DNA from 2 places in the Serratia sp. JSRIV002 genome. Region 1 is predicted to be linked to the other one. Evidence: predicted binding sites of a transcription regulator. Region 1 holds the regulator's gene; the other holds the start of a gene.
What was found. The regulator PurR, encoded in region 1, represses purine synthesis genes. The targets are predictions, from matches to a motif close to CANGCAAACGTTTGCNTG.
Positions count from the first base shown of each region.

Region 1 (5,480 bases):
TTAGCGTGGCGATCAGATACAACGCCACCATGCTGACACCGTAAGCTAACAGCAACCACGGCAGCAAGGTTTTGCCAGAGATGCGATTTAAGGCGCTACGGCAGCTATAACCCCCCAATAAGAAAGCCAGCGTTTGCGGCACATAGCTCAGACCAATATCGTTGGGGCTATACCCCATATCGCCGAGGATAAAGGGTGAACCCGTCAGCCAGGCGAAGAAGCCAGCAGAACAGGCAGCAAAAACCATCACGTTGCCGCTGAACACCGGGGATTTCAAGATCTGCATAAAACCAAGGCTGGGCTTTTTATCGGCGGAAGGGACCAGTCTGCTCCGGTCTTTCAGCAGCAAGGTGGGGATCAGCAGCAGGGCGGTGATCCCCAGCAGCACGGCGAAAATGGCCCGCCATCCCATATGGTTAAGCAACCAGGCACCCAGCAGTGGGGCCAGCGCCGGAGAGAGGGCGACCAGCGGCATAATGGAGGCGAAAACGCGGTTGGCTTTGCCATCGCGGTAGCGATCGACCACGATCGCCTGCCAGGTGACGGCGGCGGAACAGACGCCAATGGCTTGAATGAAGCGCAGTGACCACAGTTGTGCCACGTTCTCGACCCAAAGCATACCGAGACAGCCGATTGCGAACAGCGCCAGGCCAATCAATAACACGGGCTTACGGCCAATACGGTCGGACAGCGGCCCCCACAGCAACTGGGCAAAGGCAAAGCCTGCCAGGAAGATACTCAGGCTGGCGCTGATCGCCCCAGCGGAGATTTGCAGATCCTGCTGCATTGCGCCAAAGGCAGGCAGGTACATATCGGTAGCCAGATAGCCCAACATACTCAGGCCGGCCAGGTAGAACATAAATCCAAAATTTCGCATTGCTATTTCTCGTTAAAATTATGTTGTCGCAGGTTTTGAAGCGCCGGCAAGTGTATACGGCTGGATCTCTGCTTGTGAAACGGTAATATTTGCAAGGTGCTGTTAAAAAATTTGAAGGCAAACATATGTGGTCTGAATATTCACTCGATGTGGTAGATGCGGTAGCGCGGACCGGCAGTTTCAGCGCGGCGGCACAGGAGTTGCACCGCGTTCCTTCTGCTGTGAGCTATACGGTGCGTCAACTGGAGCAATGGCTGGCAGTGCCTTTGTTTGAACGCCGTCACCGCGATGTGGAACTCACGCCAGCGGGGGCGCTGTTTATTAAGGAGGCGCGAGTTGTTATCAAAAAAATGCTCGATACCCGACGGCAGTGTCAGCAGGTGGCCAACGGTTGGCGCGGGCAACTGCGGATTGCGGTCGATCTGATCGTCAAACCCCAGCGCAGCCGCCAGCTGGTGCTGGATTTTTATCGCCATTTCCCCGACGTGGAACTGATGGTACAGCCGGAAGTCTTCAACGGCGTGTGGGATGCGCTGGTCGATGGCCGCGCTGAGATGGCTATTGGTGCAACACGGGCGGTACCGGTAGGCGGCGGTTTTGCCTTTCGCGATATGGGCTTTATGAATTGGCTCTGCGTAGTCCATGCTAAACATCCGCTGGCCGCCTTGCAAGGAAAGCTGCGAGACGATCAGCTACGACCTTATCCCTCGTTGCTGTTGGAAGATACTTCGCGCAATTTACCCAAGCGTGTGACCTGGTCGTTGGACAACCAGCGGCGGTTGACCGTGCCGGACTGGGTTTCGGCGGTAGATTGTTTGCGTGCCGGGCTGTGTGTGGGCATGGTACCCGCGCATCGGGTATTGCCGTTGGTACAAAGTGGCGAACTGGTGGTATTACCACTGCATGAGCCTTTCCCGCCTAGCGCCTGCTGCTTGACCTGGCAGCAAAACGCCCAGTCTCCGGCCATGGCCTGGCTGTTGGACTATCTGGGCGACAGCGAAACGCTCAATCAGGAATGGCTCAGTGAAGAGGAGTCGGGTGCTTAATCGGGCGCAGTATTGCAGCGCCCCAACAGGAGTTAACGGCGGTAATCGACAAAAGGACCATCGGCAACTGAGCGGCGCTCGATGAGTTTTGGATGCACTTCAATCACCTGCGATTCTTCACGCTTGCTGATAATGCGATCCAACAGCATGGTAAAGGCCATCTCGCCCAGGCGCTCTTTCGGCTGGTGAATGGTGGTCAGCGCCGGGGTGAAGTAGCGGGCATTACGCACGTTGTCGTAGCCAATCACCGAGATATCCTGCGGTACACGCAACCCCAGCTCATCGGCGGCGCAGATCGCCCCCATGGCCATAATATCGCCGCCACAGAAAACGGCGGTTGGACGATGCTTTTGCGACAGGATCTGATGCATGGCTTTGTAGCCAGATTCAGGCTCGAAATCCCCCTGCACGATCCATTCTTCGCGCACTTCGATGTTGGCTTCCTTCATGGCTTTCAGAAAGCCCTGGTGGCGACCTCCACCGGTATTACGCGCCAGTTGACCAGGAATGGCACCGATGTCACGGTGGCCACGTTCGATCAGGTAGCGGCCTGCCAGGTAGCCGCCCTCGAAGGCATTGTCGATAATGGTATCGGTGAAGTCTCCGCGCGCGGTACCCCAATCCATCACCACCATGGGAATGTTACGGTAATCTTCCAGCATGCCCAGTAGCTGATCTGGATATTCTGAGCACATCACCAGCAAGCCATCGACGCGTTTTTGCGCCAGCATTGCCAAATAGGCTTGCTGTTTATCCAGATTATTGTGCGAGTTACACAAGATCAGGGTATAGCCTTTGCTGTAGCAGCTGTTTTCCACCGCTTCGATCACTTCGGCAAAATAGGGGGCCTCGCTCGAGGTGGCGAGCAAACCGATCGATTTGGTGTGGTTGACCTTGAGGCTGCGGGCCACGGCGCTAGGTGAATAGTGAAGCTCTTTGATGGCGGCCCAAACGGCCGTTTTGGTATCTTCGGCGACGAAACGCGTTTTATTGATAACGTGCGAAACGGTAGTGGTAGAAACGCCAGCGCGTTTGGCCACATCTTTAATCGTTGCCATGTAAAAAATGACTCCTAAACCCACATGTTACAGCATGTAAGTATGATGTTAATCGTTTGCCTGCGTAGATCCTTCCCCAGATAAGCGAAAACTGAGTTTTTAGTGCTGAAGTCGTAAATCGCTTGAACAGGGAGGGGCAGTTTATCGGTACGCAGTTGTGAACTGCGGATTTTGTCGCATATTGAAGAAAAGTGGAAGAGCTAATCGGTAATTATCAGCGGGGAAATCATAACAAGATTTTAATCACGAACTGTGGGAAAATGATTTGACGTATAAACTGTGTGGCTTATGCTCTGGAAAAGCCAATCTGAGAGGGAGTTGTATATGGATACCAATTTGAAGATGTCATTACTCACCACCGTGGGTGCTTTGGCAATGATTATTGCTTTCAGTTTTATTGCCGCATTGAACTGATCCGCAGCAGAAAAACAAAGGCGCAGCTTGATGCCGCGCCTTATTATTAGCTAGTTACCCGCCGTTAAGCCAGGTTTTCTGCCACGAACGCCCAGTTCACCAACGCCCAGAAGTTTTCCAGGTACTTTGGCCGCGCATTGCGGTAGTCGATATAGTAAGCATGCTCCCACACGTCAACGGTCAATAGCGGAACGTCTGCGCCGGTCAGCGGGGTTGCCGCATTTGAAGTGCTGACGATCGCCAGACTACCGTCCGCTTTTTTCACCAGCCAGGTCCAGCCCGCGCCGAAGTTTTTCACGGCGGCATCGGTGAACTGCTCTTTAAAGGCGGCGAAGGAGCCGAATGACTTATTGATGGCCTCTGCCACTGCGCCCGTTGGCTCGCCACCACCTTGCGGTGATAAGCAGTGCCAATAGAAGGTGTGGTTCCAGACCTGAGCGGCGTTGTTGAACACGCCGCCGGTGGAGGTCTTGACGATCTCGACCAGGGATTTGCCTTCGAACTCGCTACCTTTCACCAGATTGTTCAGGTTAACCACGTAGGTGTTATGGTGCTTGCCATAGTGGTATTCCAGCGTTTCTGCGGAAATGTGCGGTTCGAGAGCGTTTTTCTCGTATGGTAATGCAGGTAATTCAAACGACATTGCTTTCTCCTTTTATAGACAATACGCCTCTCCGACGCTGCAGGCCTAAGGGGCCGAGGGCGGAAAAACGCAATTGCACCACTTTTGTTATGGTTATTAATCTTAACAACTTTCCGAGCGAAAAGAACATCCAAAGTGTGCCAAGTGACTGATTGTTTAAAGTTGCAGCGGGTGATAGAGAGCACGGCCGAGCAGTTAGCTCAGCCGTGAAAGGTTAACGGATGGTGGTAGGGGTCACTACGCGGCGGGCACCAATGTAATGGTTTTGCCAATAGTCGTTATCTAACTGACTGATGCGAATTTCTTCACCGGTACGCGGTGACTGGATGAACTTACCGTTACCAAGATAGACGCCAACGTGATCGGCGGTGCCACGGTTGTTGATGCGGAAGAACACCAGATCGCCTTTCTCAAGCTCATTACGCTTGATCGGCGCTGCATCACGCAGGTGGTACATTTCGTTGGCGGTACGCGGCATTTTAATTTTCACCACGTCTTTGTACGCGTAATAAATCAGCCCGCTGCAGTCGAAGCCTGTACCAGGTGAAGACCCACCCCAGCGGTAGGGCTTACCCATTTGCCCCATCAGCTTGGCCATGGCGGTCTGCTTGGCGTGCTGATAACGTTTTTTGTGAGCGGCGGAAAGTTTCAACGGCTTTTCGCGGCCAGCCAATTTTGCCGTAGCTTTGCCTTCTTCACGATGGCGACCATAACCTTTTTTATAGCCTTTTTTAGGCGGAGTTACTTTTAGCTTGGCCGTTTTGGTTGCCTGGCTTTTGGTTTTAACGCTGGTGGTTTTTTTTGCGGTCTTTATCGTTGCTGGTTTGGTTTTTAGCGTTTTCGGAGGGGTGGCTGCCTTCACTTTTTTATTGGCTTTCTCCGCTTTCTTTTTCTTGCGGTCGTCTGGCCGGGCTTCATTAACGTGACTCTTGCGCTGCTCGGCAGAAACACGTGCCTGTGGCGCAGCGTGCGCCAAATTGAAGAAGAGCTGCGTAAATAGCAGCACAAAAAGTGTAATAATTAACCGCATATCGACGTTACCAACCTTGGCTCCGAAACAGAAATCGAATGAGTCACAGTATTCCCGAAATTCACCCTATAAAACAGCGTGGATCTCATAAATACTAATCCATATTGTGAGAAAACGTTAATGGCATTTTTATTGTTGCAAAATCAAACGCCTGGCGCCTAAAAAAGCGACAGAGATCATGTGGTTGGCTTATTGCTCGCCGGCATTGCGCAGGGCAAAGATAATAGTGAAACGTCCCGATTAAAAATGTTATTCTGGGGCTATGTTTTAACCGGTTCGGTGTGTCCGCCGCTTTTGCTAAGGCAATCAGAGAATGTCCCTGCAAAAGATGGCGTTTTCTTGGCACCGGTCCTGCCGCTACAATAGCTAGTGTGATGCATGTTGTAGCCATGATGTGGCTTGAGGAAGCAAT
Region 1 covers NZ_CP074143.1:2,836,427-2,841,906, forward strand. Annotated here, with positions in the region: gene punC (purine nucleoside transporter PunC) at 1-877, opposite strand, end outside; gene punR (DNA-binding transcriptional activator PunR) at 1,003-1,923, shown strand; gene purR (HTH-type transcriptional repressor PurR) at 1,956-2,981, opposite strand; gene KGP26_RS13400 (YnhF family membrane protein) at 3,306-3,395, shown strand; gene sodB (superoxide dismutase [Fe]) at 3,460-4,038, opposite strand; gene KGP26_RS13410 (C40 family peptidase) at 4,253-5,068, opposite strand; gene KGP26_RS13415 (Grx4 family monothiol glutaredoxin) at 5,479-5,480, shown strand, end outside.

Region 2 (5,480 bases), 2.0 Mb from region 1:
GCCTTTTGGCTTCTCGATGCGCACGATTTCCAGCACGTCTTCCAGCGTCACCGGCTCGAAGTACAAGCGATCCGAGGTGTCGTAGTCGGTAGAGACGGTTTCCGGGTTACAGTTGACCATGATGGTCTCGTAGCCGTCTTCGCGCAGCGCCAGCGAGGCGTGTACGCAGCAATAGTCGAACTCGATGCCCTGGCCGATACGGTTCGGGCCACCGCCCAGGATCATGATTTTCGGACGATCGTTGGTCGGGTTGGATTCACACTCGTCTTCGTAGGTGGAATACATGTAGGCGGTGTCGGTTGCAAACTCTGCCGCACAGGTATCCACACGCTTGTAGACCGGATGCATGTTGAAGCTGTGGCGCAGCTTGCGGATTTCGCTTTCCGCTACGCCAGCCAGCTTGGCCAGGCGCGCATCGGCAAAACCTTTACGCTTGAGCGTACGCAGGAAATCAGCGTTCAGGCCGTTGATGCCCGCTTCGGCAACCTGCTCTTCCAGACGCACCAGCTCTTCAATCTGCACCAGGAACCAGCGGTCGATGTTGGTCAGGTTGAACACACCATCGACGGACAGACCGGCGCGGAAAGCATCGGCGATATACCAGATGCGATCTGAACCGGCATCTTTCAGTTCACGGCGGATCTTGGTCAAGGCTTCCGGATCGTCCAGGCTCACTTTCGGATCGAACCCGGTCGCACCCACTTCCAGCCCACGCAGCGCTTTCTGCAACGACTCTTGCTGGGTGCGGCCAATTGCCATCACTTCGCCGACCGACTTCATCTGGGTGGTCAGGCGATCGTTGGCTCCGGCAAACTTCTCGAAGTTGAAGCGCGGGATTTTGGTGACGACGTAGTCAATGGAAGGTTCAAAGGAGGCTGGCGTACGGCCACCGGTGATGTCATTCATCAGCTCATCGAGGGTGTAACCCACCGCCAGCTTGGCGGCGATCTTGGCAATCGGGAAGCCGGTGGCTTTCGAGGCCAGCGCCGATGAACGGGATACGCGTGGGTTCATTTCAATCACGATCAGGCGGCCGGTTTTCGGGTTCACCGAGAACTGCACGTTGGAGCCGCCGGTTTCCACGCCGATCTCACGCAGTACCGCCATCGAGGCGTTACGCATGATTTGGTATTCTTTGTCGGTCAGCGTTTGCGCTGGAGCCACCGTGATGGAGTCACCGGTATGGATCCCCATCGCATCGATGTTTTCGATCGAGCAGACGATGATGCAGTTGTCATTCTTATCGCGCACCACCTCCATCTCATACTCTTTCCAGCCGATCAGCGATTCATCAATCAGCAGCTCTTTGGTCGGGGACAGATCCAGACCACGTTCGCAGATTTCTTCGAATTCTTCACGGTTATAGGCGATCCCGCCACCGGTGCCGCCCATGGTGAATGACGGGCGGATAATGCAAGGGAAGCCCACATCGGCGGCCACCGCCAACGCTTCTTCCATATTATGGGCGATGCCGGAACGCGCCGTGTCCAGGCCAATTTTCTTCATGGCGATATCGAAACGGCGGCGGTCTTCGGCTTTGTCGATGGCATCGGCGGTAGCGCCGATCATGGTGACGCCGAACTCGGCCAGTACGCCCTGACGTTCCAGCTCCAACGCACAGTTCAGTGCGGTTTGCCCACCCATGGTTGGCAGCACCGCATCCGGGCGCTCTTTCTCGATGATTTTACGCACCACTTCCCAGTGGATAGGCTCGATGTAAGTGGCGTCGGCCATTTCCGGGTCGGTCATGATGGTGGCCGGGTTCGAGTTAACCAGCACGACGCGGTAACCTTCTTCACGCAGCGCCTTACACGCCTGAGCACCAGAGTAGTCAAATTCACACGCCTGGCCGATAACGATCGGGCCAGCGCCGAGGATCAGGATGCTTTTTATATCTGTACGTTTTGGCATGGCTTTTCTGGCTCCTGATTATTTGGCGTTGGTACGGTAAGTCTCAATCAGTTCGATAAAGTGATCGAACAGCGGCGCGGCATCGTGCGGGCCTGGGCTGGCTTCTGGGTGCCCCTGGAAGCTGAACGCGGCTTTATCGGTACGATGGATGCCCTGCACCGTGTGGTCGAACAGGGATTTATGCGTGACCCGCAACGTGCTCGGCAGATTATTTTCATCAACGGCAAAGCCATGGTTCTGCGCGGTGATCATCACGGTGTTGTTATCCAGATCCTTCACCGGGTGGTTACCGCCGTGGTGGCCAAGCTTCATCTTCATGGTTTTGGCACCGCTGGCCAACGCCAACAGTTGGTGGCCCAGGCAGATACCAAATACCGGGATATCGGTTTCCAGGAAGCGTTTGATGGCGCTGATGGCGTAATCGCAAGGCTCTGGGTCACCAGGGCCGTTGGACAGGAAGATGCCGTCCGGAGCCATTTTCAGCACCACTTCCGCAGGGGTTTGCGCTGGCACCACGGTGAGGCGGCAGCCGCGATCCACCAGCATACGCAGGATGTTACGCTTGGCGCCGTAATCGTAGGCCACCACATGGTAAGGCAGTTCGCCCGCAGGTTTGGCCTCCGGCAAATCGCCTTCCAGCGTCCAGCTCCCCTGTTGCCAGGCGTAAGCCTCTTTGGTGGTGACCTCTTTCGCCAGGTCCATGCCTTTCAGGCCAGGGAAAGCTTTGGCTTTCTGCAGCGCCAGTTCGGCATCGGTGAGGTCGCCCGCGATGATACAGCCGTTCTGTGCGCCTTTCTCACGCAGCAGGCGGGTCAGCTTGCGGGTATCGATATCGGCAATCGCCACGATATTGTGACGCTTGAGGTAATCGGCCAGGCCCATTTCGTTGCGGTAGTTGCTGGCAATCAGTGGCAGGTCGCGGATGACAAGGCCTTGAGCATGAACAGCGGAGGATTCTGCGTCGGAATCATTGGTGCCGACATTGCCGATATGAGGATAAGTAAGAGTAACGATCTGGCGGGAGTAGGAAGGATCAGTGAGGATTTCTTGATAACCGGTCATCGAGGTATTGAAGACCACTTCCCCCACTGCCGTACCTTCTGCCCCGATGGCCCGACCGTGGAATTGGGTTCCGTCTTCCAGAACCAATAGCGCTGACTTAATCAAAACACCCTCCGAGGAATAATCAATCACAATATTTGCATATTAATTCAGATTTCACGCCCTAAATCAATGCAAAAACCGCCCTCAAGGCCAATTTTTGGCAAATTGGGCGCATTTTAATGATGAGCGTCCCGCTTGTCTAGATAAAGCGCCATTTTTTCCATTATTTTTGCTGACCTCAGGGTTTTAATGGGGTCACAGGCACAAAAACATCAGCAAACTAGGCCGAGTAAACGGTTGCGAGACACAGTGACAGAAAAAATAGCTTAAAACAGCTAAAATCGGTGTGGGGAGCAATAAAGACGACGGAAAAAACAGGATTAAGACTGGATAACGCCAACAAAAACAGATTACAGCATTAAAATTAATCGTAAGCCTCATTTTCAATGTTAAAAAAAAGGACAATAAAATTATTGTCCGATTATCATATCATTATGATCAACACAACCACATCACGATGGTGTTCAATAAATTATAACTGGTCTAAACCGAGCACGTCTCGCATATCAAACAGCCCATTATGCTGGTTTGAGATCCAGGATGCGGCACGGACCGCGCCATTGGCAAACGTCATCCGGCTTGAGGCTTTATGGGTGATCTCTACTCGCTCGCCAATATCGGCAAACATGGCGGTATGTTCACCCACTATATCCCCGGCACGAATGGTGGCAAAGCCGATGCTCTTTGGATCGCGCTCGCCGGTATAACCCACACGCTCGTAAACCGCACACTCTTTCAGATCGCGTCCCAAAGCACCGGCAATCGCCTCGCCCATGGCTAACGCCGTTCCTGAAGGAGCATCTACCTTGTGGCGGTGATGAGCTTCCACAATTTCGATATCGGTATAATCGCCCATCACCTTGGCCGCTTTTTCCAACAGCTTGAGCACCACGTTGACACCCACGCTGAAGTTGGCGGCAAACACGATACCAATCTGCTGCGCAGCGGCCTGAATAGCCGCTTTACCCGCATCATCAAAGCCGGTGGTACCGATCACCATGGCTTTGCCGTGGGCCACGCAAAACGCCAGATGGGCCAGAGTGCCTTCCGGGCGTGTGAAATCGATCAGGATATCGAAATCATTGACGACCTTTTCCAGGTTATCGCTGACGGTGACACCTACTGCGCCAACACCAGCCAGTTCGCCGGCATCTGTACCAACCAGGCTAGAACCCGGGCGCTCCAGTGCTGCACCCAATACCACGCCCTGTGCCTGCTGCACGGCCTGTATCAATTGGCGCCCCATGCGGCCACCGGAACCCGCAATCGCGATGCGGATGTGTGAATCAGTCATACTTCGCTCTCTTTTATGGTCAAAAGCCACTCCTCGGCTATGGGTTCAGGGTAACTTCCCCACCCTGTCACTACCAGAGGATTTGCTTACGGATTAGAAAATTATGATATGCCCGGTATGTTATCAGTAACGCTGTCAATTGATTAACAATTACCCGATAAGTGTCAACCGTCAGGTGCTACATAATCATGCACTATTTATGCATTGCGATGAATGGCGATAAAGTCGATTTTTGCTCATTCTGCACGCTAATGGGCGAGCTCAATACTGCGACACCTGAAACCTGATGCCGGTGGGAGCCATTAACTTCAGCTAGTTAAAACGCAAAACGGGAAGCCAAGGCTTCCCGTTACTTAATGATATTGGCAACGATCAGTCGATCTGCTTGATATCCATGCGCAGTTCTTTCGGCACTTCAAACACGATGTTCTCTTCACGGCCGCTAAGCTCATGCACATCCTTGCCGCCCAAGGCTTTCAAGCGACTGATGACGTCCTGAACCAGCACGTCCGGCGCAGAGGCTCCGGCGGTGACGCCAATGTTGCTGGCGTCTTTCAACCAGGATTCCTGAATGTCCGCCGCCGAGTCGATCAGATAGGCTGGTTTACCCACACGCTGGGCAAGTTCCGCCAAGCGGTTGGAGTTGGACGAGTTCTTCGACCCCACTACCAGCACCACGTCGGCATCACCTGCCAAGCTGCGCACCGCTTCCTGACGGTTGGTGGTGGCATAGCAGATATCGTCCTTACGCGGCCCGATAATATCCGGGAAGCGCTTACGCAACGCATCGATCACGTCAGAAGTATCGTCCACCGATAACGTGGTCTGGGTCATAAAGCACAGGTTATGTTCGTTCTTCACCTGCAATTGCCAGACATCTTCCGGCGACTCAACCAGGTACATGCCCCCCTCAGGGTTGCTGTACTGGCCCATGGTGCCTTCCACTTCCGGATGCCCGGCGTGGCCAATCAGGATTGCTTCGGTGCCCTTACGGCTGGCCCGAGCCACTTCCATATGCACCTTGGTCACCAACGGACAGGTAGCATCAAACAGCATGGTCAGATCGCGGGCTTTGGCCTCGGCCCGAACTGCCTGTGACACACCGTGGGCG
Region 2 covers NZ_CP074143.1:875,714-881,193, reverse strand. Annotated here, with positions in the region: gene carB (carbamoyl-phosphate synthase large subunit) at 1-1,911, opposite strand, end outside; gene carA (glutamine-hydrolyzing carbamoyl-phosphate synthase small subunit) at 1,930-3,078, opposite strand; gene dapB (4-hydroxy-tetrahydrodipicolinate reductase) at 3,548-4,369, opposite strand; gene ispH (4-hydroxy-3-methylbut-2-enyl diphosphate reductase) at 4,742-5,480, opposite strand, start outside.
Region 2: carA (glutamine-hydrolyzing carbamoyl-phosphate synthase small subunit) is a predicted target of PurR. The motif match lies at 3,302-3,319, and genes of this name have one in related genera.